Linked DNA regions of Serinibacter salmoneus. Each later gene encodes a partner of the first gene's protein in a complex. Links are inferred from orthologs where the notes say so. Each region holds a gene or a part of one and is shown on either strand. Other genes may lie near its edges. The genes, in order: groES and groL.

Evidence for each region.
Region 2: the proteins of groES (region 1) and groL are in contact, whole or in part, in a cryo-EM structure (PDB 8P4O), measured with the Escherichia coli proteins. The link is inferred for Serinibacter salmoneus from one-to-one orthologs.

What each region holds. Positions count from the first base shown.
Region 1 is NZ_PDJD01000001.1:602,358-617,013, forward strand. What follows is about bases 11,377-14,265. They hold groES (co-chaperone GroES), read left to right. Parts: upstream 11,377-12,617; coding sequence 12,618-12,914; downstream 12,915-14,265. Other genes in these bases: ATL40_RS02645 (class I SAM-dependent methyltransferase), read right to left, coding at 11,377-12,391; ATL40_RS02655 (WhiB family transcriptional regulator), read right to left, coding at 13,111-13,401; ATL40_RS15155 (MerR family transcriptional regulator), read left to right, coding at 13,751-14,265. In the rest of the region: ATL40_RS02585 (CaiB/BaiF CoA transferase family protein), read left to right, coding at 1-201; ATL40_RS02590 (hypothetical protein), read left to right, coding at 201-611; ATL40_RS02595 (DUF1275 family protein), read right to left, coding at 709-1,533; ATL40_RS02600 (bifunctional ADP-dependent NAD(P)H-hydrate dehydratase/NAD(P)H-hydrate epimerase), read left to right, coding at 1,675-3,294; alr (alanine racemase), read left to right, coding at 3,291-4,451; tRNA (adenosine(37)-N6)-threonylcarbamoyltransferase complex ATPase subunit type 1 TsaE, read left to right, coding at 4,448-4,942; tRNA (adenosine(37)-N6)-threonylcarbamoyltransferase complex dimerization subunit type 1 TsaB, read left to right, coding at 5,237-5,917; ATL40_RS15320 (sulfurtransferase), read left to right, coding at 6,340-7,320; ATL40_RS02625 (malonic semialdehyde reductase), read right to left, coding at 7,379-7,987; tRNA (adenosine(37)-N6)-threonylcarbamoyltransferase complex transferase subunit TsaD, read left to right, coding at 8,071-9,126; ATL40_RS02635 (GNAT family N-acetyltransferase), read left to right, coding at 9,284-9,949; ATL40_RS02640 (glutamate--cysteine ligase), read right to left, coding at 10,008-11,177; more of ATL40_RS02645, read right to left, coding at 11,177-11,376; more of ATL40_RS15155, read left to right, coding at 14,266-14,647. UniProt on the Escherichia coli protein: Together with the chaperonin GroEL, plays an essential role in assisting protein folding.
Region 2 is NZ_PDJD01000001.1:2,330,392-2,345,649, reverse strand. Bases 1-2,908 are described here. They hold groL (chaperonin GroEL), read left to right. Parts: upstream 1-594; coding sequence 595-2,223; downstream 2,224-2,908. Other genes in these bases: ATL40_RS10465 (DUF4031 domain-containing protein), read right to left, coding at 2,461-2,908; ATL40_RS10475 (hypothetical protein), read right to left, coding at 1-373. Outside these bases: more of ATL40_RS10465, read right to left, coding at 2,909-3,399; ATL40_RS10460 (NUDIX hydrolase), read right to left, coding at 3,396-3,965; ATL40_RS10455 (HD domain-containing protein), read right to left, coding at 3,962-4,777; ATL40_RS10450 (sensor histidine kinase), read right to left, coding at 4,837-6,318; ATL40_RS10445 (response regulator transcription factor), read right to left, coding at 6,315-7,061; ATL40_RS10440 (NYN domain-containing protein), read right to left, coding at 7,160-7,729; ATL40_RS10435 (PspA/IM30 family protein), read right to left, coding at 7,800-8,561; ATL40_RS10430 (TPM domain-containing protein), read right to left, coding at 8,661-10,715; ATL40_RS10425 (DNA repair helicase XPB), read right to left, coding at 10,794-12,446; ATL40_RS10420 (helicase-associated domain-containing protein), read right to left, coding at 12,459-14,876; ATL40_RS10415 (cold-shock protein), read left to right, coding at 15,031-15,258.

The DNA.
Region 1 (14,656 bases):
GTGCCGGTCGGCATCGTGCTGAACGTGGACGACACCCGCCGCCTGCCGCAGATCATCGAGCGCGGCATGGTCAAGGTCGTGGACGGCCGCGAGGTGCCGGGCTCGCCGATGAAGTTCGGCACCTGGAACTCCTACGGGGCGCAGCACGACGCGCCCACGCTGAACCAGCACGGTGAGGCGATCCGGGCGGAATTCGCCTGATGGCCACTCCGTTCACCGAGGTCGCCGCCACCCCGTTCGTTCCCGGTCTGACCGGGTTCGCCGAGCACAGCATCACCCACGGCTCGGGTGGCGGCGAGGAGACGACCCACACCCTGTACGCCGGGGCAGTGGCGAGCTCCTTCATGGCCGAGGTGTGGGCGAAGGCCGTGGCGGCGGGTAAGCCGGAGGAGGGGTGGGGCGCGATCGAGCTGCACTCCCGGGTCACGGTCGAGCACATCCCCGACCCCGAGGCGGCGCAGGGGGAGCGGGTGGTGGCGGACATCCAGATCAACTCCACCACCATGACGCTGCCCGACGTCGCGGCCTGGGTCGAGCAGGCGAGCCGGACCTGGGATGCGCAGGCGGTCCTGCCCGCCGACGCCCGGTGGACGGCCGCCGCACGCGGCTGAGGTCGACCTGCCGCACACACGAGCGCCCGCGACCCATGGGTCGCGGGCGCTTGTGGTTGTCCTGAGCGTGTGCTGAGCGTGTGCCGGCGTCAGCCGGTCACGGGATCAGGCCGCCGGCGGTCGGGTCCGGGTCGAGGTTGCGGTGCTTCTGGCGGCCGGCGATGAGCGCCAGGATGATCGTCAGCGCGGCGGGCAGCAGCAGCGCCCACCCGGTCCCCGCCACCGGGGTGCCGTTGACCAGCACACCGTCCTGGGTCGCGTCGTGTTCCCAGCCGAGCCACACGTTGGTCAGGGCGCCGATCGCGCCACCGCCGGCGAAGCCCAGCAGCACCAGGAAGAAGATCCCGGACCACTTCAGGTTCGGCTCGCCGTTGATGCCCTTCTTGTTGATGAAGGACTGCACGAGGAAGTTGAACGCGGCCTGCACCACGAAGGTGACCGCCACGTTGCCGTAGAGCATGCCGTGGTTCTTGTGGAAGGAGTTGCCCTGGGCGCCGGCCACGAAGCTCACCACGAAGCAGACGATCTGCGCGCCGGTCTTGGTCTCGGGGATCACGCTGGTGGCCCACAGCACGGCCATGAGGGCGATGATGAGGCCCTCCGCCCACAGCACCGGCACCGTGTAGACGCGACCCTTGCGCAGCCAGGTGGTCATGAAGTAACCGCAGACGAAGGACCCGAGGCCGAACGCGATCACCGAACCCCAGGCGAACAAGAACTTCGACCACTCACCGGTGGCCAGGTAGATGCCGGAGGAGGCCACGTTGCCGGACTGCACGGTCGCGAACGTGGCGGCATTCATCAGCGTCCACGCGTTCAGCGTTCCGCAGACGAACGCGAGGACGAATCCGATGACGGGCAGTTCCATCAGCGGGAACCGCACCGCCTCGGGGTGGGAATCGATCTGCTTGTAGGTCGTCACGAGGGGAGACTCCAGGAATACCGAGAAAATGTGCGAGGGCGCGTAAGCGCGCCTGACGACACGCTAACCCGTTTGCGGCGATATTGCCCCCTCGGTCGCACGGGCCCTGTGCGCGGGTGGGGCGCGCGGCAGGATAGGGGCATGAGAACCGCGCACCGGGTGACGGACGTCGTCGACGCCGAGACGCCCCTGCTGGCAGCCGGGGTCCCGCTGATGGAGCGCGCCTCGTTCGCCCTCGCCCTCGCGGTCGCGAGTGACCTGCGCGCGCGGCGCGGCCGCGTGGTCGGAGCCAGGATCGGGGTCCTGGTGGGTGGCGGCAACAACGGGGGCGACGCCCTCATCGCCGCCGCCCACCTGGCGCGGCGCGGGGCGGCGGTGGAGATCGTGGGCGTCGGGCGGGCGATGCACGAGGCCGGTGCCGCGCGGGCGCGGGCGGCCGGGGCGCGGTTCCTGGACGCCGACCAGGACGCGGGCGAGCTCGCGGGGCGCCTCGCCGGCTGCGCGGCGCTGCTGGACGGCATCACGGGGATCGGCGCCTCCAGCGGCCTGCGCGGGCGGGCGCTGGAGGTCGTGACCGCGCTGCGAGGCGCCATGGCCTCCCGGCCACGTGGTGAGCGGCCCTGGGTCGTGGCGGTGGACGTGCCCAGCGGTGTGGGGGTGGACGACGGCGCGCTCCCCGAGGGCGTTCTCCCCGCCGACCGCACGGTCACCATGGGCACCGCGAAGCCGGCACTGCTCCTGCCGCCGGCCGAGGTCGCGGCCGGGGAGGTGACCACGGTGGCGCTCGGCCTCGACCTGACGGGGGCGAGCCACGCCGTCGTGCGCCTCGAGGCGGGTGACCTCGCCGAGGAGTGGGCCGTTCCCGGACCGGCCGACCACAAGTACACCCGCGGCGTGCTCGGCATCGCCGCGGGGTCGGACACCTACCCCGGCGCTGCGGTGCTCGCCACGAGCGCGGCCGTGCGCGCGGGCGCGGGCATGGTCCGCTACGCCGGGCCCGACGCCGCGGCCGCCCAGGTGCTCACGCGGCACCCCGAGGTGGTGCGCGGACTGGGTGAGGCCGACCAGGTGGGCCGCGTGCAGGCGTGGCTGCTGGGCTCCGGGGTCGGGGCGGGGGACACCGAGCGCCTGGCGTGGCTGGAGCGGACCCTGACCCACGCCGTCGAGCGCGGGATCCCCGTGGTCGCCGACGCCGGGGCGCTCGCGGTGCTGCCCGAGCGGCTGCCCGCCACCGTGCTGCTCACGCCGCATGCCGGGGAGCTCGCGGGGCTGCTCGCCGCGCGCGACCCCCGCGCCGGCTGGGACCGTGCCCGGGTGGAGGCACTGCCGGTGCGGGCGCTGCGCCGCGCCGTGGACCTCACCGGGGCGACCGTGCTGCTCAAGGGCGCCACCACGCTGGTGGCCGGGCCGAGCGGGCCGGTCCACTCCCAGGCCGAGGCGACGCCGTGGCTCGGCACCGCCGGCGCCGGGGACGTGCTCGCCGGGCTCGCCGGGATGGTGCTCGCCTCCCGGGCGGGCGACCTCACGGGCGCCGGCGCCGATCCCGAACTCACCGCGCGGCTGGGGGCGGTGGCCGCCTCGGTGCACGGGCGCGCGGCGCGGCGGGCGGCCGGGGTGGAGGGGGCCGCAGGGGTGGAGGCGTCGAGGACCAGGCGTGCGCCAGCCGGCGGGTCGGTGGGTGGCCCGATCACGGCGCTCGACGTGGCCGAGGCGCTCCCGTCCGTGATCCGTGACCTGCTCGATGGGACACTGGGAGGGTGAGCGACTACCCGGCACGCGCCCTGATCAACCTCGCGGCGATCCAGCGCAACGTCGCCGCCCTGCGCGAGCGGGCCACCGCGCCGGTGATGGCCGTGGTCAAGGCGGACGCCTACGGGCACGGCCTGGTGCCCAGTGCCCGCGCGGCGCTGGCAGGCGGGGCGACCTGGCTCGGTGTGGCGCAACTGTCCGAGGCATTGGACCTGCGCGCCGCCGGGGTCGACGCGCCCCTGCTGACGTGGATCTACGCCCCCGGGGCACCGCTGGCGCGGGCCGTTCGGGCCGGTATCGACCTGTCGGTCGGGGCACCGTGGGCGCTCGCGGAGGTGCGCGCCGCCGTCGCCGCCACCGGGCGCACCGCCCGGATCCACCTCAAGGTCGACACCGGCCTCGGGCGCGGCGGGCAGTTCCTGCCCGCCTGGCGCGACATGCTCGACCAGGCCCTGCGCGCGCAGGCGGCCGGCGAGGTCGAGGTCGTCGGGGTGTGGTCGCACCTCGCCTCCGCGGAGGACGTCACCTCCGCCACCACCGCCTCCCAGCGCGAGGTGTTCCTGGAGGCGGTGGCGCTCGCCGAGGCAGGCGGCGCCCACCTGGAGCTGCGCCACCTGGCAAACTCCGCCGCGACCCTGGTGCGCCCGGACCTGCACTTCGACCTGGTGCGGCCAGGGCTCGCCGTGTTCGGGCTCAGCCCGCTGCCCGGCGTGAGCGCCGGGGAGGTGGGCCTGGAGCCCGCGATGCGGCTGGAGGCCTCCCTCATGGTGGTCAAGCACGCGCCCGCCGGACAGGGCGTCAGCTACGGCCACACCTACACCACCACCGCGCAGACGGTCCTGGCCGACGTGCCACTGGGCTACGCCGACGGGATCCCGCGGCACGCCGGGTCCGCAGGACCGGTCCAGGTGGCCGGGCGGCGGTACACGATCGCCGGCCGGGTCTGCATGGACCAGTTCGTGCTCGACCTCGGCGCCGACTCGAGCGCGGCCGCCGGGGACGTGGCGGTGCTGTTCGGCGCCGGCACCGACGGCGAACCCACCGCCCAGGACTGGGCCGAGGCCGCCGGGACCATCAGCTACGAGATCGTCACGCGACTCGGGGTGCGGGTGCCGCGCGTCCACCACCGCGACGGGGCGATCCAGCCCACCACCCAGAGGACCCCATGACTCAGACTCAGACCGCCATCGAGATCCATCTGCCCGACGCCGACGCCACCCGCGCCCTCGGCGCGGCGCTCGCCTCGCTGCTGCGCGCCGGCGACCTGCTCGTGCTCACCGGCGACCTCGGCGCCGGGAAGACCACGCTGACCCAGGGCATCGGCACCGGTCTCGGGGTGCGCGGTCAGGTCGCCTCGCCCACCTTCGTCATCGCTCGCGAGCACCCACCGCTCGGGGAGGGCCCCGGCCTCGTGCACGTGGATGCCTACCGCCTCGGCGGCCTGGAGGAGCTCGACGCCCTCGACCTGGACTCCTCGCTGGAGGAGTCCGTCACGGTCGTGGAGTGGGGCGAGGGCCTCGCGGAGAACCTCAGCGACGACCGGCTGGAGGTGCGCATCGATCGGGCCCGCGGGGACGAGGTCGAGCGCGGCCGCAGCGTGACGTTGGTCGCCGTGGGGGAGCGCTGGGCCGGCGTGGACCTCACCCCGCTGCGGGTCTGAGGCGCGCTGCGGGTCCGGTCCGGCCTGGTGAGGGTGGGGGCCGCTCTGCCCAGGCGCTCGTTCCTCGCGCCTCACGCCCAGCCACTCCGGAGCGGCCCCCACCCTCACCAGACCTCCTGCCTCTGCCCGCCACCGAGCGTGCTGTTGTGCAGGCACCCTCTCGCCGAGCGGGTGGTTGTGCCGGGTTTCGGTGTTGCGGGGCTGCGTAACTCATCGTTCGGCGGGTATGGGGGCGGCGTAACTCATCGTTCGGCGGGTATGGGGTGCGCGCGCGGGGGGATCTAGGCTGGTGGGGTGGCCACGATCCTCGCCCTCGACACCTCCTCCGGCAGCGCCGTCGCCCTCGTGCGCGACGGCGTGACGCTCGCGAGCGCGAGCAGTCCCGACCCGCGGGGGCACGCCGAGCGCCTGACGCCCCTGGTCGCCGGCGTCCTCGAGGAGGCGAGTGTCGGCATCGGTGATCTCGACGCGATCGCCGTGGGCACCGGTCCCGCTCCCTTCACCGGTCTGCGCGTGGGGCTCGTGACCGCCGCCATGCTCGCCCGGCCCCGCGACCTGCCGGTGTGGGGGGTGCCGAGCCTGGACGCATGGGCCGCGGGCGTCGCGGCCCACGCACCCGAGGGTCTCTCCGAGGTGCGCATCGTCACCGATGCGCGCCGCAAGGAGGTCTACACCGCGCGTTACCGCCTCGAGCCCGGGAGCGCCGGCGGGATCCGCCTGAGCGAGCCCCACGCCGTCGTGCGCTCCGCCGGCCTGGCGGCCACGGGTGAGGCGGTGGCCGGACCTGGCACCGACCTGTACCCGCAGGAGTTCGCCGCGGCCCGCGTGCTCGCGGCGAGCTTCGACGTCTCCCAGATCGCGCTGCTCGCCGCGGCGCGGGTGGAGCGCGGCGAGGCGGTACCGACCGAACCGCTGTACCTGCGGCGACCCGATATCCACGGCAAGCCCGCCTCGGCGATGGCGGGCGGCCGATGAGGCTGCGGCCGCTCACGCCCGAGGACCTCACCACGGTGATGGACCTCGAGGCGGTGCTGTTCGGCGCGGGCTCATGGTCCCGGGCCTCCTACGAGGCCGAACTCGCTCACCCCGGCAAGACCTACGTCGCCGCGGTGGAGGACGAGGACCCCACAGTGTTGCTCGGCTGGGCCGGCGTGGCGCTCGACCCGGAGTGGACGGTCACCACCATCGGGGTCTCCCCGCACGCCCAGCGCCGCGGCGTGGGAACGGCGCTGCTGGACGCCCTGATCGCGGCGGTCCGCGAGGCCGGTGGCGAGGAGTTGTTCCTCGAGGTGCGCGCGAACGACGGCGCCGCCGCCCAGATGTACCGCAACGCCGGGTTCTCCCCGGTGGCGCTGCGGCGCAAGTACTACCAGCCCGAGGGGCTGGACGCGGTGGTGATGCGGTTGCCGCTCGCGCCCTCCCGCACGGCCGGCGTCGGGCCGGTGGGGGCCGAGGCCACCCTGCCACCGGCCGAGCCCCAGACGCCGACGACGGCGCCGACGCCGCCGCCGCCGATCGCCCCCGCCTTCGTGGATGTCACCGCGGTGCGTCGCGCGGTGTGGAGCCCGCACGCACCCGTCCTGCTGGACGTCCGCTGGGCCCTCGGGCGCAGTGATGGGCGCGAGTCCTACCTCGCCGGGCACCTGCCGGGCGCCGTGTTCGTGGACCTGGAGACCGAGCTGGCGGCACCCGCCTCACCCGCGCTCGGGCGGCACCCGCTGCCGACCACCGCAACCCTGCAGGAGGCCGCGCGCCGCTGGGGCATCACCGCGCAGCGGGACGTGGTGGTGTACGACGACGCCGGCGGCACCTCCGCGGCCCGCGCCTGGTGGCTGCTGCGCGCCGCCGGCGTGAGGAGGGTCTCGATCCTGGACGGCGGCCTGCGCGCCTGGGTGGCGGCGGGGGAGCACCTCGAGGAGGGCGCGGTGCGCCCACGACCGGGCGACATCACCCTCGAGGACCCCGCAGCGGGAGCGCACCTGGCGGTGGTGGATGCCGACGGCGCGGCGGCGCTGGCCGCCTCGGCCGACGGCGTCCTCCTGGACGCGCGGGCGGGCGAGCGATTCCGCGGTGAGGTGGAGCCGGTCGATCCGCGAGCGGGCCACATCCCGGGCGCCGTGAGCGCGCCGACCACCGAGAACCTCACCGGCGACGGGCACCTGCGGGCGGACCTGCGGGACCGCTTCGCCGCCCTCGGGGTGGTGGCGCAGGCGCACGACGCCGCAGCCGAGGTCGCGGTGTACTGCGGTTCAGGCGTCACCGCGTCCCACACCGTCGCGGTGCTGGCCTCGCTCGGCATCGACGCTGCGCTCTACCCCGGATCGTTCTCCCAGTGGAGCAACGATCCCGACCGCGAGGTCGCCGCCGGGCCCGCCTGACCGAGGCCGTCCCGCTCCGATCGCGAGGTAGTCCGGACATGCCGGCTCGGTGTTGTCGCTACAGCGTGCGGACGGCGAGCTCCGCATCCAGGCGTGGTGCACGCGGGTGCGCTCCGCCGTCGGCCATCCCCCACCCGAGGTTGAGCACCAGCAGGCTGCGCCACCCCGACCCGGCGAAGAACGCGGCGTCCACCCCGGCGGCGTCGAAGCCCGCCATCGGCCCCACCTGGAGACCACGGGAGCGCAGCGTGGGGATCAGGTAGCCGATCTGGATCAGCGCGTTGGTGCGGGCGAATGCGGCCCGCTGCTCCGGGTTCTCGGCCAACTGCGCCGCCCACGCGGCGCGGTGGGGCGCCAGCAGCGGGATCTGCTCGTGGAAGTCGGAGTCGGCGGCGGCGATCACCACCAGCGGCGCCGCCACGGTCTTGTCCCGATTGCCGGCGCTCATGTGCGGCGCCAGGGCCTCCCGCGCCTGGCCCTGCGGAACCACGGCGAGGCGCAGGGGAGAGGCGTTCATTGCCGTCGGCCCCCACTTGATCACCTCGTAGGCCGCGTACACCTCGGCGGGATCCACCTCGCCCCCGGTGAAGTGGTTCACCGTGCGGCCCTCGGTGAAGAGGGCAGCGACGATCTCGGACTCCTGCGTAGTGGTCGACTCGGCGGTCATGATCTGGGCAATCCCTCGTGGTGGCGGAGTATTCCGCGCCGTGGCGCGTGTCACAGATCCCGGCGCCGGTAGGCTCGGTGCCCGTGACTGAACCCCTCGTTCTCGGTATCGAGTCCACCTGTGATGAGACCGGCATCGCCCTGGTGCGCGGCCGCGAGCTGCTCGCCGACGTCACGGCCACCTCGATGGACGAGCACGCGCGCTACGGCGGGATCGTGCCGGAGGTCGCCTCGCGCGCCCACCTCGAGGCGCTGCGCCCCACCCTGGACGAGGCGCTGAACCGCGCCGGGGTGGACCTGGGCGATGTGGAGGCCGTGGCCGTCGCCGCCGGCCCGGGCCTGGTGGGCTCACTGACGGTGGGGACCGCCGGGGCGAAGGCGCTCGCGCTCTCCCTGGGGGTGCCGCTGTACGGCGTCAACCACGTGGTGGGCCACGCCGCCGTCGACGAACTGGTGCACGGCGCGTTCCCGGAGCGATTCCTCGCGCTGGTGGTCTCCGGCGGGCACTCCTCGCTGCTGCTGGTCAACGACATCGCCACCGACGTGGTCGAGCTCGGGCAGACCATCGACGACGCCGCGGGGGAGGCGTTCGACAAGGTGGGTCGCCTGCTGGGCCTGCCCTACCCCGGCGGGCCGCACGTGGACCGGCTCGCGAAGGAGGGCGATCCGGCGGCTATCGCGTTCCCGCGCGGCCTGTCCAAGGGCAAGGAGCTCGCGCGCCACCCCTACGACTTCTCCTTCTCCGGCCTGAAGACGGCCGTGGCGCGCTACCTGGAGGCCCACGAGGCCTCGGGAGAGGCGTACTCGCGGGCCGACGTCGCCGCCTCCTTCTCCGAGGCGGTCGCCGATGTGCTGGTCACCAAGACCCTGCGGGCATGCGCCGCCTACGACGCCTCCACGCTGGTGATCGGGGGTGGGTTCTCGGCGAACTCGCGGCTGCGGGAGCTCGCCGCGCAGCGGTGTGAGGAGGCCGGGGTGGAGGTGCGGATCCCGCCGATCCGGTACTGCACCGACAACGGCGCGATGATCGCGGCGCTCGGCTCCGCGGTGGCGCGCGCCGGCCTGCCCGCCTCGCCGTGGGACCTGCCGGTGGACTCCCAGATGCCGCTGGGCGTCACGGTGGTGCCGCCCGCCGCCTAAACGCCGCGAGGTGGTTCTGCGGGTACCGCGTGGCAACTCTGCGGGCGCCGCGAGGCGGTTCTGCAGGCACCGCGAGGCAACTCTGCAGGTACCGCGAGGCGGTTCTGCAGGCGCCGCGAGGCAACTCTGCAGGTGCCACCTGTGCCAGCATCGGCACATGGACCTCACCGAGATATGGCCCGCCGCGGGCCTGCGCGCCCGCGCCGGCGACCTGGAGCTGCGGTGGATCGGCGACGCTCTGATGGTCGACCTCGCCGACCTCGCCTCGCGCGGCATCCACGACCCGGGCGCGATGCCGTTCTACCAGCCCTGGACCCGCGGGACGCCCCTCGAGGTCGCCCGGAACGTGGTGACCTATCAGTGGCAGGTGCGCGGCGCCGTCGGGCCCTCGCGTGTGGTGCTCGAGCTCGGCGCGCTCGTGGCCGGGGTCCCCGTCGGGATCCAGGGCGCCTCGGGCGCCGACTGGTCGGTGCTCGGGGAGGTCGAGACCGGTTCGTGGCTCGGCCGTGAGTACCAGGGGCGCGGGATCGGGACCCGGATGCGGGCGCTCATGCTCGAGCTGCTCTTCGACGGGCTCGGCGCGCAGGTGGTGCGCTCCGGTGCGTTCGCGGACAACCCGGCCTCGAACGCCGTCTCCGCGCGGGTGGGCTATGTGCCCGACGGCGCCGCTCGCCTCGTGCGGGAGGGCGCGGCCGTCGAGCAACGACGCTGGGTGATGACCCGGGAGCGGTTCGCGCAGGTTCGGGAGGCGAACCAGGCACTGTTGGGCGGGCCCGTGGTGCTCGACGGCGTCGAGCCGGTCCGGGCCATCCTGAGCGACTGACCTGCAGAACTGCCTCGCGGTGGCTGCAGAACTGCCTCGCGAAGGAGGGGAACGGGGCTCAGGCGCCGCGCGCGGGGTTGGGGAGCGGCCGCCCGGCGCGCATCTCCCGGATCAGCGAGCCCACCACGGCGTCCAGCTCGCCGCCGTTGCGGCGCGCCACGGCGCGCTGACGCTGGTAGGAGGCCCCGAGCCGCAGGACGACGCGGAGGTTCGCGAGGTCCTGCTCGCACCCCAGGTCGCGGGCGATCGGGAGCAGGTCCTCCACCCACCGCGCCACGGAGTCGGTGACGAGCTCCTCGTTCGCGGCGCGGTCGGTGATGATGATCGCGTCCATGCCGTAGCGCGCCGAGCGCCACTTGTTCTCCTGCACGAACCAGCTCGGCATCGTCGGCAGGTCCTCGCCCGCGTCCAGCATCCGGGAGAAGTGCTCCACGAGGCAGTGCACCATCGCGGCCAGCGCCCGCAGCTCCATCGCGTTGGTGGTGCCGTCGCACACCCGCACCTCGATGGTCCCCAGCCGGGGCGAGGGGCGGATGTCCCAGCGCACCTCGTCGAAGGTGTCGATCACGCCGGTGTGCATCATGTCGCCGACGTACTGTTCCAGCTGACCCCAGGTCTCGAACTGGAACGGCAGCCCGGCCGTGGGAAGCTGCTGGAAGATCAGCGCCCGGTTGGAGGCGTAGCCGGTGTCGTCCCCGCCCCAGAACGGCGAGGACGCCGAGAGGGCCTGCAGGTGGGGCACCACCGTCAGCAGCGCGCGCATGATCGGCAGCACCTTGGCGGGGTCCTCGATGCCGACGTGCACGTGCACGCCGTAGATGAGCATCTGCCGCCCCCACCACTGGGTGCGGTCGATCAGGGTGGCGTAGCGCTGCTTGTTCGTGACCTTCTGCCGCCGCCACCGCGCCGTGGGGTGGGTGCCCGCGCACAGCAGTTCCACGCGCAGCGGATCGGTGATCCCGCGGATCTCCTCGATCGCCCGATCGAGATCGGTGGCGGCGCCGTCGACCGTGGTGTTGATTCCCGAGACGACCTCGACGGTGTTGAGCAGCAGCTCCTGCTTGATGTTGGGGTGCTCCCCACCGCCGGGGGGCGCGACCGCCTCGATGATCGGCTCGGCCACCTGGCGCAAGTCACCGGAGTCCACGTCCACCAGGGCGAGTTCCCACTCCAGGCCGATGGTGCCGCGTGCGGACTCGGCGAAGGTGAGCGGGTGAGGCTGGGCCATCAGGTCTCCTCGGCGTGGGGCACCCGCTCGACGACCAGGACCTGCGCCGCCCCACGAATGCGTGTGAGCACGATCGTGGCGGAGTTCGGGCCACGAAGCGAGAGTTGTCCACGGAGCGTCGCGGGGTCCAGGGCGCTGCCGCGCTTCTTGATCTCCAGGCGCCCCACGCCGCGCTCGCGCAGGTAGGCCCGCAGCCGCTTGAGGGAGAAGCCCATGGAGTCCAGCACGCGGAACGCCGTCGCCAGGGGGGTAGGGGTGAGGGTGGCCGAGGTGATGTACGCGATCGTCGGGTCGATGAGGTGCCCACCCACGGTGCGCGCCACCTCGGCGACCAGGCCGGCGCGGATGATCGCGCCGTCGGGTTCATAGAGATACCCGGCCAGGGGGCCGTCCGGGGCCTGCTCGACGGCGGAGCTCGCCGTGCCCTGCCAGGTCAGGTTGGTGGCCGACTCGCCCTGGATCACCAGGGCGCTGCGCCCTGGGCCCTCGGGAGCGAGCGGGCCGAACCAGAGGTCGGCCTCCAGGGTCTGGCCGTCCACGCTGATCCACTGGGCGTGGGCGTCATCGGGGATCTCCCGGTGGGCGAGGGCGGACCCGAGCTTCATGCCCAGAGCGGGGACGCGTTCGCGCAGCGCCATGAGGGTGTGGGGGTCGGGGGAGTGGTCGGCAAGGCGGTGCACGCGCCCCTTGCCGGTGCGGCGCGCGGGGTCGGCCCAGATGCCGTCCACCGCGTTCAGGTCCACGGCCGCGGGGTCCAGGGCGTCGGCTTGGATCACCCGGGCCTCGGGGAGCTGACGGAGGTTGACGCCGGCGACCAGGGCGGTGGCGGGATCGCGCTCGACGGCCAGCACCCGCAGGTCCATGCCGGCCAGCGCCATCGCGTCCGCCCCGATGCCGCAGCCGAGGTCCGCCACGGTGCGCACGCCGGCCTGGGCGTAGCGGTGGGCGTGCCTCCCGGCCAGGCTCAGCCGGGTGGCCTGCTCCAGGCCGTCGGGGGTGAAGAGCATGTCGCGCGCGAGGTCGCCGAACTTGGTGACCGCCTTGGCTCGCAGCCGGGACTGGGTCAAGGCAGCAGCGACGAGGGCGGGATCGAAGCCGGCCTCCCGCAGCGCCGAGCCGAGCGCGAGGCTCCGCTTCTCGTCGTAGGGCGGGAGCTCGGCCAGGAGCGCCCATCCCGCGGGTTCGGCCAGGGCGGAGAGTGCGTCGAGGTCCACCCCACGATCCTGCCGCATTCTCGGTGCGGAGCGGACCGTTGGCACTCGCCTTGACCGAGTGCTAATCGGCTTCCTAGACTGGCGGCGGATCGAGGTCGCACCCGTGAGGGCGCGGTCCTCGCCCAGTACCCGAGCTCGTGGTGGTTCGACCCCCGCGACGGCGGACCCGTGCGAGGGAGGGTGCTGAACCTGTCGTTCCCATCAGATACGGAAGGGGAGGTCCGACGTGTCGGTCTCCATCAAGCCGCTCGAGGACCGGATCGTCGTTCAGACGCTCGAGGCCGAGCAGACCACGGCATCGGGGCTCGTGCTCCCGGACAGCGCCAAGGAGAAGCCCCAGGAGGGCAAGGTGCTCGCGGTGGGCCCGGGTCGCGTGGACGACTCCGGCAACCGCGTCCCGGTGGACGTCGCAGTCGGCGACGTCGTCATCTACTCCAAGTACGGCGGCACCGAGGTGAAGTACTCGGGTGAGGACTACCTCATCCTCTCGGCTCGCGACATCCTCGCGATCGTCGAGAAGTGATTCGCGGCGGGCGCTGACCCGCGCAACGACAAACGCCCCGCTCCGGCCATGCCGGAGCGGGGCGTTTGTCGTCGGTGTCAGCACCTCTCACGCGCAATCCCGCATTGCGATTCCCGGTCGAGGGGCATCGAGGACCGGCGCGCTCGCGAATGCCGTCGTCGATTCCCGAGCGCGCGCCGGTTGCGGGAAGGGCGATTCAGCCGGCCCGGCGCAGCGAGCCGTCGAGGATGGCGACCCGCTCGTCCTCGGACAGTCCGCCCCACACGCCGTAGGGCTCGCGGACGGACAGCGCGTGCTCGCGGCACATCGCCACCACGGGGCATTGTGCGCACACTGCCTTTGCTGCCTCGTCCCGGCGGCGCCGCGCGCTGCCGCGCTCACCCTCGGGGTGGAAGAAGATCGACGGTTCTGCCTTGCGGCAGGCGCCCTCGTACTGCCATTCCCAGTGATGCATCGCGGGTCCGGGGAGGCGGGAGAGTTCAGCCATGAGGGCTTCCGTTCCTGTCGGGGGGCTGACGGGCTGAGACGACCTTATATTCGACTCAATTCCGATTCAAGGGGCGTCCGTGACCAGTTCGCGGCATTAGGCGTCTCGGAGGTGGCTCGGAGGTGAACGCATGAGGACCTGCGCATCTGGTCGCGACCGGGGTCGTGGAGCGTCGTTGCGCTCTTGACCTGGGACGACGTTGTGCGCGGGTATGTGGTTCGTGGGCGGCCTCGGGGTCGTTCGCTGCGGTCTGAGGCGGTGTGACTGCACGCAAAACTTCTTCCGCACCCGGGGCCGTCCTCCTGGCAGACTCGTCGTGTGGCTGCATGACCGAGGTAAGGGGGAACCGATGTCAAGCCAGCGGGATGGGGGAACATCCAACGGCGGTGAGCGGGCCGCGGTCGAGGCGCACCTGACGGTGGCCGCGGTCGCCGCGCGACTGGGCGTGGCCGCCTCGACGCTGCGTACGTGGGATCGGCGCTACGGCCTGGGACCATCGGGGCGCGCCGCCGGTTCTCATCGCCGGTACTCGCAGGAGGACCTGGCACGACTGGAGACGATGCGAGCGCTGACGGAGCGCGGTGTCGCACTGGGCGATGCCGCACGCATGGCGCAACAGTCCGCGCCGGTGCCGGACGCGCTCGTGGAGGATCTCGATGCGCTCTCGCTCGCGGCGGCGGCGATCGATTCGGGTCATGACCGGTTGGTCACGGTACTGCGGGCCTCGGTCGGGCGCCGAGGTCTTCTCGAGACGTACCTGAGCCGGGTGGAGCCGGCGTTCGGCATCCTCGCGGATGCGGAGCGATCCGATGTGCCCGGGCACGAGCCGGAGGTCGCGGTCACTGCCGCGATGCTGGAGATCGTCCGCGAGCACGCGGCGCTCGCCGCGCCGAGCGTGGACGGCGAAGTCCTGGTGGTCGGGGAGGGGCGGTTCCCGCTCTCGGCGCACGTCCTGGCCGGCGCCCTCGGCGAGCACGGTGTCCGGGCGCGAGTGGCCAGGCCACGGGCGGACGGGGCCAGCACCCACCACGGATGTGGGCGCGCTGCGCTGGCGATCGAGATCCACGTGGTGGGCGGGACCCGGGTGGAGGTGAATCGCGACGAGTGCGAGCACGACCTCATGCTGGTGGGCTCGCATGCGGACTCCGGCGTGGTGGCGCACCGCGTGCGCACGCTGTCCGCCGCGCTGCCTGAGGCGCTGGACGTGCTCGCCTCCCGCGCGAGCGCAGGGGAGGGCGAGGCCTGACGCCCTGAC
Region 2 (15,258 bases), 1.7 Mb from region 1 along the record:
GCACCTCCGGTTGAGCGCGTTCGGGGCGGAGCCGGGCGTGGGCGTCCGCGATCGCCTGGAGCAGCGAGGGATCGTCCATGAACCGGCCGAGCTGGCCCTCGATCTCGCCGCGCGCCACGCCGGTGGAGGCGTGGTTGAGGCCGAGGGTGCGGATCTCGCTCTCGCCCTCGAACTGCGCCTCGAGGTAGACCGATCGCACGGTGCCGTTGAGGTCCTTCGGCGCGCCGTACTGCGACAGGGAGCCGAGCGGGAAGTAGTCGTCGGTGTCCACGAGCTGGCCCGCGGTCAGCACCCCGAGGGCCGCCGCGGTGGCCAGGAGGCGCCAGGCCAGGCCCCAGCGGGTCAGTCGGCGCGAGGTCGGTCGGGAGGTCACCACGCCACGGTAGGCGATGGGTGCCCGCGCGCGGGGCACCGCTGCTTGCACTCTCGTGGTGAGAGTGCCAATAATGGCGTTAGCACTCTCGCGGTGAGAGTGACAGAACCACCGGAGCCGATGAGGCGTCGCGGGGTACGGGACCAGACCGTGCTCGGCGCCGTCGTCCGTCGCGGGCATCGAGCCGGTGACACGCCCGAACACGGAGGATCGTCAGCCACATGGCCAAGATCATTGCCTTTGACGAGGAGGCCCGCCGCGGCATGGAGCGAGGCCTGAACCGCCTCGCCGACGCCGTCAAGGTCACCCTCGGCCCGAAGGGCCGCAACGTCGTCCTGGAGAAGAAGTGGGGCGCCCCCACGATCACCAACGACGGCGTCTCGATCGCCAAGGAGATCGAGCTCGAGGAGCCGTTCGAGAAGATCGGCGCCGAGCTCGTCAAGGAGGTCGCCAAGAAGACCGACGACGTCGCGGGTGACGGTACGACCACCGCCACCGTGCTGGCCCAGGCGCTCGTGCGCGAGGGTCTGCGCAACGTCGCCGCCGGCGCCAACCCGATCGCGCTGAAGCGCGGCATCGACGTCGCCGTGGAGAAGGTCACCGAGGCGCTGCGCACGCAGGCCAAGGAGATCGAGACCAAGGACGAGATCGCCGCCACCGCCGCCATCTCCGCCAACGACCCGGCCATCGGCGAGCTCATCGCCGAGGCCATCGACAAGGTCGGCAAGGAGGGCGTCATCACGGTCGAGGAGTCCAACGCCCTCGGCCTGGAGCTCGAGCTCACCGAGGGTATGCGCTTCGACAAGGGCTACCTCTCGGCGTACTTCGTCACCGACCAGGAGCGCCAGGAGGCCGTCCTGGAGGACGCCTACGTGCTGCTGGTGGAGTCGAAGATCTCCACGGTCAAGGACCTGCTGCCGCTGCTGGAGAAGGTCATCCAGTCCGGCAAGCCGCTCGTGATCATCGCCGAGGACGTCGAGTCCGAGGCGCTGGCCACCCTCGTGGTCAACAAGATCCGCAACATCTTCCGCTCCGTGGCCGTCAAGGCTCCCGGCTTCGGTGACCGCCGCAAGGCGATGCTGCAGGACATGGCCATCCTCACCGGTGGTCAGGTCATCTCCGAGACCGTGGGTCTCACCCTGGAGAACGCCGACCTGTCCGTGCTGGGCACGGCCCGCAAGGTCGTCGTCACCAAGGACGAGACCACCATCGTCGAGGGCGGCGGCGACGCCGAGATGCTCGAGGGCCGCGTGCAGCAGATCCGCGCGGAGATCGAGAACTCCGACTCCGACTACGACCGCGAGAAGCTCCAGGAGCGCCTCGCCAAGCTCGCCGGCGGCGTGGCCGTCATCAAGGCGGGTGCGGCCACCGAGGTGGAGCTCAAGGAGCGCAAGCACCGCATCGAGGACGCCGTGCGCAACGCCAAGGCGGCCGTCGAGGAGGGCATCGTCGCCGGTGGTGGCGTCGCCCTCATCCAGGCCGGCAAGGTTGCCTTCGCCGAGCTGGACCTCAAGGGTGACGAGGCCACGGGCGCCACGATCGTGCAGCTCGCGATCGACGCCCCGCTCAAGCAGATCGCGATCAACGCCGGTCTCGAGGGCGGCGTCGTGGCCGAGAAGGTCCGTCACCTGCCCGCCGGTCAGGGCCTCAACGCCGCCACCGGCGAGTACGAGGACCTGCTGGCCGCCGGTGTGAACGACCCGGTGAAGGTGACCCGTTCCGCGCTGCAGAACGCCGCCTCCATCGCCGGTCTGTTCCTGACCACCGAGGCCGTCGTCGCCGACAAGCCCGAGCCCCCGGCTCCGGCTCCCGCCGGCGGCGGCGACGAGATGGGCGGCATGGGCTTCTGAGGCTGAGCCGACCACCTCGCGCCTCGCGCGCGCAGTGAGTCAGCGGGCGGTCACCCCCTCGGGGGTGGCCGCCCGTTTCGCGTGCCCCGTGCGCCGAGCGATGGGTTGCGCAGGGTTCGCTCGCGCGCGGGCGGCGCAAGGGCACGTTCGGCGGGAGCTGGGTGCGCCGAGCGATGGGTTGCGCAGGGTTCGCTCGCGCGCGGGCGGCGCAAGGGCACGTTCGGCGGGAGAGTCCGGTCAGTCCGAGGTGAGGCGGGTGATCTCGTCGGCGATGTTGCGGCGCGCGGCGTCCTCCCAGCGCGCCCGTCCGGCCGGCGTGTGGAACAGGTCCCCGGCGAGCAGATCCCGCAGGATCGCCGCGCGGCCCGCGCGGAAGTCCGCCTCCGGGACGTCCGCGTACTCGCCACGGATGGCGGCGGCGTAGTCCGCGTAGCGCGTGGGGGAGGACCCCAGCACGCTGAGGTCCGCGTCGCTGAGGATCGCCGCCGCCTGGTCCCCCGGGCTCGGGCGGTGGTCCGCGGTCATCGTCACGAGGGCCGCCACCGCCTCGCCCTCGCGTGCGGGTCGGGTCCCCGCGAGCGCCGCGCGCGCCAGCGCCGCGCTGTCCCGCTCGTCCTGACCGGGCACGACGGCGCGGCCCCCCTGGTGTTCGAAGGCCCGCCCCGAGCGGTGGACCGCATCGTGGAACCAGGCACCCAGGAGGGCCCGCCGTCGCACCTGGTTCGGGGCCTGGCCCCGGGCGGTGAGCAGGTCCACGGCGTCCAGCACCTCGCGCAGGTGGGTGAGCCCATGGTGCAGCCGCCCGCGCTGCGACCAGCGCGCCAGCAGATCCTCGCCGATCCCGCCCCAGGCCGCGCCCGGTGTGCTCCCGTCGCTGAGGCCGGCCCAGCGTCGCCGGAGGTCATCCCGCTCCGCCCGGCGCGCGTGGGCGGTGCGGCGCAGGCCGCTCGCGCGCAGCCGGCGCACCAGGTCGCCGCCGCTGACCGGTGCCGCCCCACGGGCGATGAGCACCTCGTGCCAGCGCGCGGCCACGTCGTAGTGGTCGCCGTCGAAGGCCCGGGCCGGGATGCCGGCGGCCACGGCGAAGGTGTGCAGTTCGCCGAGCGAGGCGTCGGAGACCAGGTGGGAGAAGACCGTCCCGTGCGCGGGCCACACGGGAGGATCGATCAGGATCATGCGAGCGCGGCCGCCCGCAGTTCCGCCTCCAGCCGCGCCGGTCGTGGTTGCGGCAGTGCATCCAGCGGCCACCACTGCACGTCCAGGGACTCCTCGCTGATCTGCACGGGCGGCAGGGCGCCGTCGGGCGTGGCCGGTGTGCGCATCGCGAACCCGATGTTCAGGTGACGGCTGGGCTCCCCGCGGCAGGAGAACGGATGCGCATCGAGGTAGACGGGTGCGGGGTGCGCGACGGCGTCGCTCACCCCGGTCTCCTCGCGCACCTCGCGCAGGGCGCCCGCGAGCAGGGTGGGGTCCTCGGGTTCGAGGTGGCCCCCGGGCGGGAGCCACATCCCCGCCTTGGGGTGCAGCACGAGCAGCACGTGCGTGGCGTCCGCTGTCAGGACCAGGCCGCCGACCGTGAGGTGCCCGGCGCGGTGGGAACGCCAGAGCATCGCCGGGTCGGTGAGCAGCGCGGCGAGGTAGGCCTCGCGTAGCGAGCGCTGGGTCTCGGTGCTCGGCTCCCAGGCGTGCAGCGCCTCGGCGGCCGACGCCGCAAGCGGGTGGGTGGCCTCGCGGCCGGTCACAGGCGCGGCGCCCGGCCGAGGGTGGTGCCGCTCTGCTCGGCCTGCGAGACCCGGTGCACCTGGGAACCCTCCGCCGGGTGCGCCGAGGACTCGACGCGCACCTGCGGGGCGGCCTCGGTGCGGTCCAACCCGTCCAGCTCGTTCTCCAGGCGGCACAGTTCCGCGGCGATGTTCTCCCGTGCCGGCTCCTCCCAGCGTGAACCCATGGGGGAGCAGAAGATCCGCGAGCGGGAGGTGAGTTTGCGCAGGATCTTGATCCGCGCCTGGAGGTAGTCCTCGGCGGGGATGTGCGCGAACTCGGCGCGGACGTTCTTGCGGTAGGCGGCGTACTTCTGCGGCTCGCACGCCAGACCCGCGAGGTCGGCGTCGCTGAGGGCCTGCGCGTCGACGTCGCGTTCGGAGGCGGAGTGGCGATGGATCTGCAGGATCAGGTCGCGCACCCGCTCGGCGGTCTCGGCCGGCACCCCGAGCCCGGTCAGTTCCGCGCGTGCGCGGTCGGCGCTGGACTCGGTGTCCTCGCCGGCGCGCTGGGAGTAGGCGGCCACCACACCCGAGGTGAACTCCGCGCCGTGGTACCAGCCGGCGATGCGCACGACGTCGGGATCGTGGGTCTCCTCGGCGATCTCGTCGATGCTCGCCAGCACGTCGACCAGGTGCTTGAGGGCATGGTGGTGCCGGTCCGGACTCGACCAGTTGTCGATGAGACCCAGCGCCACCGCCTCGATCTGGGGCTGTGGGGCATCCGCCCCGATCGCTCGTGCACTACGGACGAACGCCGGGACCAACCACTGTGGCGCTTGGGTCACGCCCATCTCTCCACCTCTCGCGACGGCGGCGACCATCGTAACCCCGTTGGGTGGCCGTGGCGGGTTCAGGCGGAAGGTAGTCGGATCTGCATGGTCGCGCCGCCACCGGGTGTCGGCAGACAGGCGACCTCACCGGACATGGCGGCGACGAGGGAGGCCACGATCGACAGGCCGAGCCCGGTGCCACCCGCATCGCGGGTGCGGCCGGAGTCCAGGCGGGCGAATCGCTCGAAGATGCGGGCGCGATCGCGCTCCGGGACACCGGGGCCGTGATCGCGCACCTCGATGACGACCTCGCCCACCTCGCCGCCCTCGACCCCCTCGCGCTGGCGCGGCTCGAGGGCGTCGGCGGGTACGCGGTGGGCAAGGATCTCCACCGGTGAACCGGACGGCGTGTACTTCGCGGCGTTGCCGAGCAGGTTCGTCAGCACGCGTCGCAGCCCCGCCTCCTCGGCCAGCGCCGCGAGGTCCGGGGCCACCTCCACGGTGACGCGCCGCTCGGGGTCGAGGGCACGCAACTCCGCCGCGGCGTCCTGCAGAAGGCCCGCGAGGGGCACCCGGGTGACGGCGGGCGGCGCGCTCTCGTCGAGCCGGGCCAGCGTGAGCAGGTCGTGCACCAGGGCCTCCATGCGGGTCGCTGAACCCTCGATGCGTGTCATCACCCCGGCGATCTCGGACTCGGGGATGCCGCCCAGTCGGTACAACTCGGAGTAGCCCTTGACGGTCGCCAGGGGCGTGCGCAACTCGTGGCTCGCGTCGCTGACGAAACGCTTCATCTTCTCCTCACTGGCGCGCTGCACCTCGAAGGACTCCTCGATGCGGCCGAGCATGGTGTTCAGGGACGCCGCGAGCGAGCCGACCTCGGTCGTCTCCGGGCCGCCCTGCACACGCTTGGAGAGGTCACCCGCGGCGATACCGGCGGCCGTCGTCTCGATCTGCTGCAGGGGGCGCAGACTGGAGCGCACCACGAGGTAGGTGGCCACGCCCACGGCCACGAGCACGCCGATCCCGATGGCCACGATGGCCTTGACCATCGTGGACATGGTCGCGTTCACCGAGCTCATCGGCAGGGCGACGGCGGCGGTGCCCACCACGGTCCCCTCCCCGCTGCTGAGGGGCGCCACGAGCACCCGCCACTGCCCGGTTCCCTCCTGCGAGGGGACGGTCCGAGGGGAGTTCCCCCACTCCTCCACGGTGGCCAGGTCCATCGAGCCGACGTCCGGGAGCGAGGCCCCCGAGTCCTGACTCAGCGTGCTGGTGACGACGCTGCCCTCGGTGTCGGCGATGATCACCGCGTAGTCGGTGGGACGCAGCGGGTCGCCCGTACTGCCGCCACCGGGTCGGTCGAAGGACTCCAGGGACTGGGAGACCAGTGGCTGAGCGGCGCCGGCGAGCTGCTCGTCCAACTCCGTCACCAACGAGCGTTGCAGCAGGGTGAGCGCGAGCCCCCCGACGGCGCTCAGCGCCGCCACGAGCAACACGGAGAACAGCGCCACGAGGCGGACCCGCAGCGGGGCGTTGCGCCACGCCGTCGGAGCGCGGCTCACGGTGTCTTGAGCACGTAGCCCAGGCCGCGCCGGGTGTGGATGAGGGGGACGACCTCCTCGCCGTCCGGGCCCGGGGCGTCGACCTTGCGGCGCAGGTAGGAGATGTAGGACTCCACGATCGTGGGCTCGCCCCGCCAGTCGTAGTCCCACACGTGGTCCAGGATCTGCATCCTCGAGAGCACCCGGCCGGCGTTGGCCACCAGGTAGTGCAGCAGCTCGAACTCCGTGGGGGAGAGGTTGATCAACCGCCCGGCGCGGCGGACCTCGCGGGCGTCGTCGTCGATCTCCAGGTCGGCGTAGCGCAGGATCGCGCTGGACTCGCTCGACTCCTTGGTCCGGCGCAGCACGGCGCGGATCCGCGCCACGAGCTCCTCCAGGCTGAAGGGCTTGGTGACGTAGTCGTCCCCGCCGACGGTGAGGCCGGCAACGGTGGACTCCACGTCGTCGCGCGCCGTGAGGAACAGCACCGGCACCGTGATGCCGCGGTTGCGCAGCACGCGGGTGACCTCGAAGCCGTCCATGTCGCCGAGCATCACGTCCAGGACCACCAGGTCCACGCTCTGTTGCGTCATCAGCGTCACGGCCTCCGCGCCGGAACCGGCCGTGTGGACCTCGAACCCGGCGAAGGTGAGCGAGGAACCCAGGAGATCGCGCAGGTTGGCCTCGTCGTCCACGACGGCGAGGCGAGCCTCGGGCTCCCGGGTGGCGGTCGAGGCGGAGGTGCGGGCTGCGGTCGTGTTCACCCGGCCATCATGGCGGGCGTACCTGGGGGATTCCTGGGAGGCGCCTGGGCGATTCCCAGGCGCGGCAGGTCCAGGTGAGCCGGAGACGGCGCGAACGGCTACAGGTAGCGCATCGGGTCGAACTCGGTGATCGGGATGACCCGCACCCGCGGTAGCGGGGTGTTGAAGGCGCCGACCTCGTCCTCCAGGTCGTGGATCGTCAGGCCCCGGTCGGTGAGTTCGGAGAAGTGGGCGTTGGTGAACTCACGGAAGGCCAGGACGCCGACCCGGTGATCACCCTCCAGGAGGCGCTCCACCTGCGGCAGGAAGTCGCCGTCGTGGCTGGCCAGCATCACGTCGCCGCCCCGTTCGGCGATGGCCTCCAGCGTCTGCTGGATACCCATGTCCACGACCTTCTCGTGCGGCGCCCCGGACAGCGGGATCGGGTGGTAGCCCAGTGCGAGCAGTGCCTGGATGAAACTCATCGGCATCTGCCCGTTGGAGGCATTGAGGAAGAACAGCGCGGTGGTGGGCTGACCCCACCGCTCCCGGGCGAAGTTGTTCACCCGCTCCCAGCGCGGACGCTCCTCCGGGTTGGGACGGTGCCCCAGCACGCTCAGCCCGAGCGTGGCGTCGATGTTCTCACCGTCGACCAGCAGGTAGGTGCGGCGCTGCGCGTCAGTCTCCATGGGCTCACCCTAGCGGCGAGGCCCGAGCGCAGACGCGCTCGGGCCTCGCCATGGCGGGATGGTCGCGATCTCAGCCGCCCGTGATCTCGTCGCGCTTGCCGGAGGCGGGCAGGACCCCGCCGGGGTTGGTCAGCGCCGCGAGACGCATCTCGATCTCGGCCTCGTCTCCCGCGGACTCCAGGGAGGCGAACTGGGACTCCAGGCTCGAGGCGGCGAGCTCGGCGCGGCCGGCGGCCATCGCCTCCTCGCGGCGCACCTGGTCCTCCCACCGGGAGATCTCCGAGGTGGGGTCGAGCACGTTGATCGAGCCGATCGCGTCGTGGATCTGCGCCTGGGCCTGGGCGGCCTTCGCCCGCGCGACGAGCTGGTCGCGCTTGTCCTGCAACTGTCCGAGCTTGTCCTTCATCCCGGCAAGGCCGGCCTTCAGCTTCTCCGCGGTCTCGGCCTGCGAGGCCACGATCGGCTCCTCGGTGGCGACCTCGCGCTCGTACTCCAGCTGCTTGCCCAGGGCGATGCGAGCGAGCTCGGTGAAGCGCTGCGCCTCGGCCTCGTTGCCCTCGGACGCCTTGCGCTGTGCGGTCTGGGCGGCGGCGGTCGCCTTCGCGCCCCAGTCCCGCACGGCCGCCTTGTCCGCCTCGAGGTCGGACTGCGCCAGGCGCACGTTGCCCAGGGTCTGGGCGATCGCGTTCTCGGCCTCGACGATCGTGTTCTTGTAGTCCCGGATGAGCTGGTCCAGCATCTTCTGCGGGTCCTCCGCACGGTCCAGCAGCGAGTTGATGTTGGCCCGCGCCAGCTGTCCGATCCGTCCGAGGATCGTCTGCTTCTCCGCCATGATCTCCTTCTCTCCGTGTCGGCCGCCGGCCGAAGCCGCGCGGATGATGCTGTCGGGTTCGACCCTAGGGCCGCTCGCTGGGTATCGCCTAGGAGAACGCTAGAAGCGGCCGCCCCGGCCACCGCCACGCGAGCCGCCCCGGCCACCGCCACGTGAGCCGCCGCCGAAGCCGCCACCCCGGGACCCACCCCGTGAGCGACCACCCGAGCCGCCGAACCTGATGGTGTTCCCGCGCGAGGATCCGTAGCCGTACCGCACGGAGGGCCCGCGGCGGCGACCGCCACCGGCGAGGATCCCGCCGAGCACCAGGGATCCGAGGTCCACCCCACCGGTACCGCCGACCCGTCCGGGCACCTGCTGCGGGGTGGACTGCCAGGAGGAGACGTCCTGCTGGGCGAGTTGGTGGGCGCGCGTCGCGTGCTGCTCCGCCTGCGTCAGGTCCGCCGCGGCCGCCTTGTGGTCGGCTGGGCCGCGGCGCTGCGCCTGCTGCATCAGTCGCAGCGCCTCGGCGAGTTCGGTGCGGGCCTGGGGCCCGACCACGCCGCGGCGTGCGGAGATGAAGGCGTCGATCCCCTGGATCTGGGAGGTGAGCCGTTGAGAGCGTTCGGTCAGTTGCGCCTGGGCGCGGCGGGCGATCTCGTCCGCCTCCCGGTAGGGCTCCAGGGCGCCGTCCAGCGCGGCCTCCCGCTGCGCCAACTCGGCCAGGGCGCCCAACGGGTCACCGCCGGGGTCGGTGGCACGCGACGCGCGGGCGATGGAGTCCTCGGCGCCGGTCACCAGGGCCTGCACCCCGGCGTCGGTGGCGGCCAGGCGCCTGGCGTCGGCGACGTCGCCGCTGATCGAGGCGATGGCGCTCGCCACCCGCGCTCCCGCGTTGGCGAGGTCCTGTTCCGCGCGGGCCACGCCGTCGAGCAGCGACTCGGCCTGCCCCAGGGCGTGTTCCACCACGCGGGTCGCCTCCACCGCCGCGGCGAGGTCGCCCGCGGTGACATCCTGCTGACCTTCGGCCACGGCAGCACGTGCCGAGTCGATGAGCGCGGCGGCGCGGTCGGGGTTGTCCTGGACGGTCTCCAGCGCGGTGGCCGGGTAGCGCTGCGCCAGCGCGGCCACCTGCTCCCGTGCCGACTGGACGCGGGGGAGCAGGCTCTCGGCACGCTCGGAGAGCCGGCCCAGCGCGGCGGGGGCGTCCTGCTGCGCCTGGCGCATCTCGTCCAGACGGTCCTCGTGCGCCTCGAGCGCCGCCTGCGTCTGCTCGCAGACAGCCAGGATCTCCTCAGCGCAGCGGCGCCGAATGGCCTCGTCGGACGACTCCTCGAGCTGACGGCGCAATTGGAAGGCGTGGGTCGTGCGTTCGGTCGCCGCCTGCAGGTCTCGCGAGAGCTCGATGGTGGCCTCGGTCCCGAACTGGGCCTGGGCGAAACCCAGTTCCTCCTGCATGGTGCGCACCTGGTCGTCCAGGGCCACCAGTTCGCTGCCCGAGCGGTCCACGAGCGACTGCGTGTCCTGCTCGGCGAGGGCCGCGCGGCGCTTCTTGCTCGCCCGGTAGTAGAGGAACAGCACCAGGACCAGGACCACGACGACGATCGCGGCCACCACGAAGAAGGTCGCCGCGCCGCTGGGAGCGGTGAGGGAGTCCGCGACGGCCACAGCCGCCTCCCCCCAGGGAGCGGAGCCGGACGCGGCCTGCGAGAGCGCGGTGCGGGCCGCGTCATAGGCCCCGTTCACCACGCCGTCGGGCACGGACTGCGCCGCTGAGATCGCGAACGCGCGATCCTCCACCGCCACCGCGAGCAGCAGGTCCTCATCGTTCAGGCTGGAACTGCGGGCGGTCTCATCCGCCCACTCCACGGGGTCCACACCGTCGAAGGAGTCCACGTACACCACCCACAGCCAGTAGTCCCCGGCGTCCTGTACCTGGACCTGGGCGGCCTCGATCTGCGCGGTGGATTCCGCGAGCACCTGGTCCGTGGTGGTGTCCACGAGCGGCTGCGGCATGGAGAAGGGCGCGTCCGCGACGGCGCCGCCGGCGCCGGTCAGCATGCCGAGGCCCACCAGCAGCGCTGTCAGGAGCGTGCGCAGACCCCTGCGGCGGCCGGGCGGCCCGGAGGGGGTCGTGGAGGCGTGCGTGAGGGGTCGTGGAAGCCCGAGCTGCATGGGGTGATCCTTGCCCTTCGGTGCGCTGGACGCAACGTGCCGGGTCGGTTCAGGCTGCTCGCTGGGGCTCGGTGCTGCCTAGCGCTGCTCGTGTGCGCCCAGGTCCTCGGCGTCCACGATCTCGTAGGAGTACCCCTGTTCGGCGAGGAAGCGCTGCCGGTGTGCCGCGAAGTCGGCGTCCACGGTGTCCCGGGCCACCACGGCGTAGAAGTGCGCGGTGCGGCCCTCGCCCTTGGGGCGAAGCAGCCGGCCCAGGCGCTGGGCCTCCTCCTGCCGGGAGCCGAAGGCGCCGGAGACCTGGATCGCCACGCTGGCCCCGGGCAGATCCACCGAGAAGTTCGCGACCTTGGACACCACGAGGACGGCGACCTCGCCGCTGCGGAACGCGTTGAACAACCGCTCGCGTTCCTTCACGCTCGTCTCCCCGGTGATCAGGGGGGCATCCAGGGTCTCGGCCAGTTCCGCGAGCTGGTCGAGGTACTGACCGATCACCAGGGTCGGCTCACCGGAGTGCCGGGCGACCAGGGCGCGGACCACCTCCGTCTTGCCCGGTGACGCGGCGGCGAGGCGGTACTTGTCCTCCGGCTCCGCGGCGGCATAGGTCATCCGCAGGTCCTCCGGCAGGGTCAGGCGCACCTCGATGCATCGGGCGGGGGCGATGTATCCCTGTGCCTCGATGTCCTTCCACGGCGCGTCATACCGCTTCGGCCCGATGAGGGAGAACACCTCGTCCTCCCGCCCGTCCTCGCGCACCAGGGTCGCGGTCAGACCGAGCCGGCGGCGCGCCTGCAGGTCCGCCGTCATCCGGAAGATCGGGGCGGGCAGCAGGTGCACCTCGTCATACAGGACGAGACCCCAGTCCCTGGCGTCGAGCAACTCCAGGTGCGGGTAGGCACCCTTGTGCTTGCGCGTGAGCACCTGATAGGTCGCGATCGTCACCGGGCGGATCTCCTTGCGGGCACCGGAGTACTCCCCGATCTCGTCCTCGGTGAGGCTGGTGCGGCGCAGCAGTTCGTCGCGCCACTGCCGAGCGCTGACGGTGTTGGTGACGAGGATCAGCGTGGTGGTGCCGGAGGCCGCCATGGCGCCCGCACCCACGAGGGTCTTGCCCGCGCCGCAGGGCAGCACAACGATCCCGGAGCCGCCGTGGAAGAAGGAGTCGATGGCCTCGTGCTGGTAGGGCCGCAGAGTCCATCCCTCCTGGGTCAGGGCGATCGGGTGCTTCTCCCCGTCCACGTAGCCCGCGAGGTCCTCCGCGGGCCACCCGAGCTTCAGCAGCGCCTGCTTGAGGGGGCCGCGTTGGGAGGGGTGCACGACGGCGTCCGCGTCCCCGAGCCGTTCGCCCACCAGTCCCCGGGTGCGCTTGGAGCGCAGGACCTCGGTCAGCACGGCGGGTTCGAGGGCGTGCAGCACGAGCCCGTGCGCGGGATCCGCGAGCAGTTGGAGCTTGCCGTAGCGCGACATGGTCTCGGCCACGTCCACCAGCAGGGCGTGCGGCACGGGGTAGCGGCTGTGCCGCACGAGGGCGTCGACCACGCCCTCGGCGTCATGGCCCGCCGCACGGGCGTTCCACAGGCCGAGCGGGGTGATGCGGTAGGTGTGGATGTGTTCGGGTGCGCGCTCCAGTTCGGCGAACGGGGCGACAGCGTGTCGGGCCGCGGTCGCATCCGGGTGCGCGGTCTCGAGCAGGAGGGTCTTGTCGGACTGGACGATGAGGGCACCATCGGGCATCCGGCCATTGTCTCAGGTGGCGACGTCCAGGAGCCGGTGCAGGGCCACGGTGAGGTCGGTCCCTCGTTCCAGATCGCGTCCGAGAACGGACCCGACTCCCACCCGCAGCGGGAGCACACGCCGCCGCACCACCGCACCGTCGCCGTCGGCGATGGCCAGGACCACGGGCGCTGCGGTGCGGACCGCGGCGGCCAGCCGCGCGCGCAGCACGCTCGGGTCGGTGCCGCCCTCGCCCCCGCTCGCGCTGGAGAAACCGGCGCGCTCCTCGCCCTCGCGCATGGCACGGACCGCGGCCTGCCTGGCGGTCCGTGTGACCCGGGAGGAGCGGTGGGCACTCGACGTCGCGGGGCGGGTGGGGGCGCTGGTGCGCCGCGGGCCGAGCTCCAGCAGGGCACCGTCGGGTCCCTCGACCCGCGCTGTCATCCCGTGCCGACCGATGAGGTGAGCCAGTGTGGTGGGGCGATGGTGGGTGATGGCGACAGTCGGGGCGATCGGTCGCAGGTCGAGGTCGCGATGGGCCAGCAGAGCGGCGAGCTCCGCGGGATCGTCCGCTCGGAGATAGCACGTGGCAGCGCCCACGCGCAGCGAACCGAGACGTCGCTGGGCGTCACCGATCGCATACTCCAGTGCCTGCGGCAGCGGCGTCATGCTGGCCTCGCGCAGGTCCTCCAGGAGCGCGCCGGCGCTGGTGCCGGCGTGCAGGGCGGTCTCGAGCGAGCGGGGTGTGAAACGTACCGTCAGCGCCCCGCCGCGTGACTCCACCTGTGCGCTGACCCGAAGCAGCGCGCGAAGCGCCGCGCTGGGTCGCCCGGGCACGACGGCGGTGAGGTCGGCCTGCACCACCATCCGGTCCACGGTGGGCGGCAGGACCGATGCGCAGGCCGCGATGAGCGCCGCGGGCACTCGCTCCCGCGTCGCGGTCGGGCTGGGCACACCCCCGCCGGGGCGGGTCTCGTCTGCCCGGTCCTCGCCTGCGCGGTTCTCGACGTCCCGGTTCTCGACTTCCCGGTCGGTGCCGCGTCCGTCGTCGGGGTCGGCGGGGTCATCGGGGTCGGCGTCGTCCTCCTCCAGGTCGAGCAGGGCTCGTCCGACCTCGCTCAGCGCGCCCGCGCCGATCGCGCCCAGCCATGCCGACTCCCGCAGCACCGCCTGCACCGCCCAGGTCGGCGGCGGTGTCACCGGTGCCGACCACGCGAGGTGCGCCTGGATCGCCTCGGAGTCGGGAGCGGCTGCGTGCGGCCAGGCCGCAAGCGCAGCGAACACGGAGCGACGCAGGGATCGGGCCCAGCCGCGTTCCAGGCCCGGCTCGAGGGCGGAGTACAGGGCAGAGTCCGGCGCGCGGGACCCGACCAGGGCGAACGCGCGGTCGCTGCGCCACCAGGCCGCGGCCATCTCCGCCCACCGTATCGCCACCGGGTCGGTCGTCCCCGGTGCCTGCGTGCCACCCCGAGCGGGTGGTCCACCGCTGGGCGCGCGGGCGAACCCGTCGTCCTGGACCGGTGCCCACAGGACGCCGTCCTCGTCGGTCACTGTCCCCACCGCCCCGACCTCGGCGGCGAGCTCCATCAGCAGGGAGGCATCCTGCTCCGCCAGGCCGAGCTCATCGGCAGTCCGCTTCAACTCGCGCACACCCACCCCGCCCGAGCGCAGCGCGGGGGCGGGCCGGTTCGCCCAGGCATCCGTGAGGTCCTCGAGGTGCCGGACGCACTCCTGGCCGGCGAGTGCGGCCTCCGCGCGGATCGACTCCTCCTCGCGCGCCACGGCCTGCGGGGTAGGGGCAGTGGCCGGGATCGAGCGGTGAGTGCGTCCCCCGCGCAGGTCCAGGGCGATCGCCCCCGGGACCGCCACGCGTCCGCTCCCGTGCGTCACCAGGGCACCCGCGTCCCGCAGTTCCCGCACCGCAGTCGCGGCCGGCCCCTCGGTGTCCCGCGGCAGCGTGCCCACGGGGGACCGCCACAACAGCGCGTCCAGCATACGGCGTGCGCCGTCGCTCAGGGTGCGCAGGTCGCGCTCTGTCGCGGCGCTCGCGCCCGGTTCGCGCGTGACATCGAGTGCGAGTCCGGCGACCGGCTGGGGGAGCGCCTCGCGCAGGCCCGGGACGGGTTGCCATCCCGTGGACTCCGGGACCACGAGGGCTTGAGCGGCCAGGGACTGCAGCAACGGCAGCGCCGGGAGGCCTATCGCGTGGCTCACCGACTCGGCATCGCTTCCTCGCTCGAGCACCGTGAGTGCCACGACCGCTTCGGCGGCGGCGAGGTGCGCCCGGTCCAGGCGCCTGACCGCCAGGGCGAGGGAGTGTGCCGTGCCCGCACGCGTGATCAGGGCGGTGATGCTCCCCGGCGCCGGCGTGGCCAGATCGGGCCGCCGCCGCAGCAGGTCGGCGAGGGCGTCGTCGCTCCACGCGAGCAGGTCGGGATGGGCCTCGGGCACCCGCCCACGATAGGCCGCGCGCAGGAGGCGGTCACACCCCGATTGTGGCGGTGGTGTGCAGGTCGGCGCGGACGGCCGGGTAACGAGACGGGATCGGTGGTGCGGGCCGCTACCATGGGATCTCCACCGCCCGTGCAGTTGAAATGGACCACCAGTGCCCACAGGCAAAATCAAGTTCTTCGATGCCGATCGAGGATTCGGCTTCATCACCGGCGACGACGGAACGCAGGTATTCCTGCACGCTTCGGCGCTGCCCCAGGACGTGACGAACCCGCGTCCGGGTACCCGCGTGGACTACGGGGTTGCCGACGGCCGCAAGGGCCCGCAGGCCCTCTCGGTGAGCGTGCTCGATCCCGCACCCTCGGTCTCGCGTGCCAAGCGT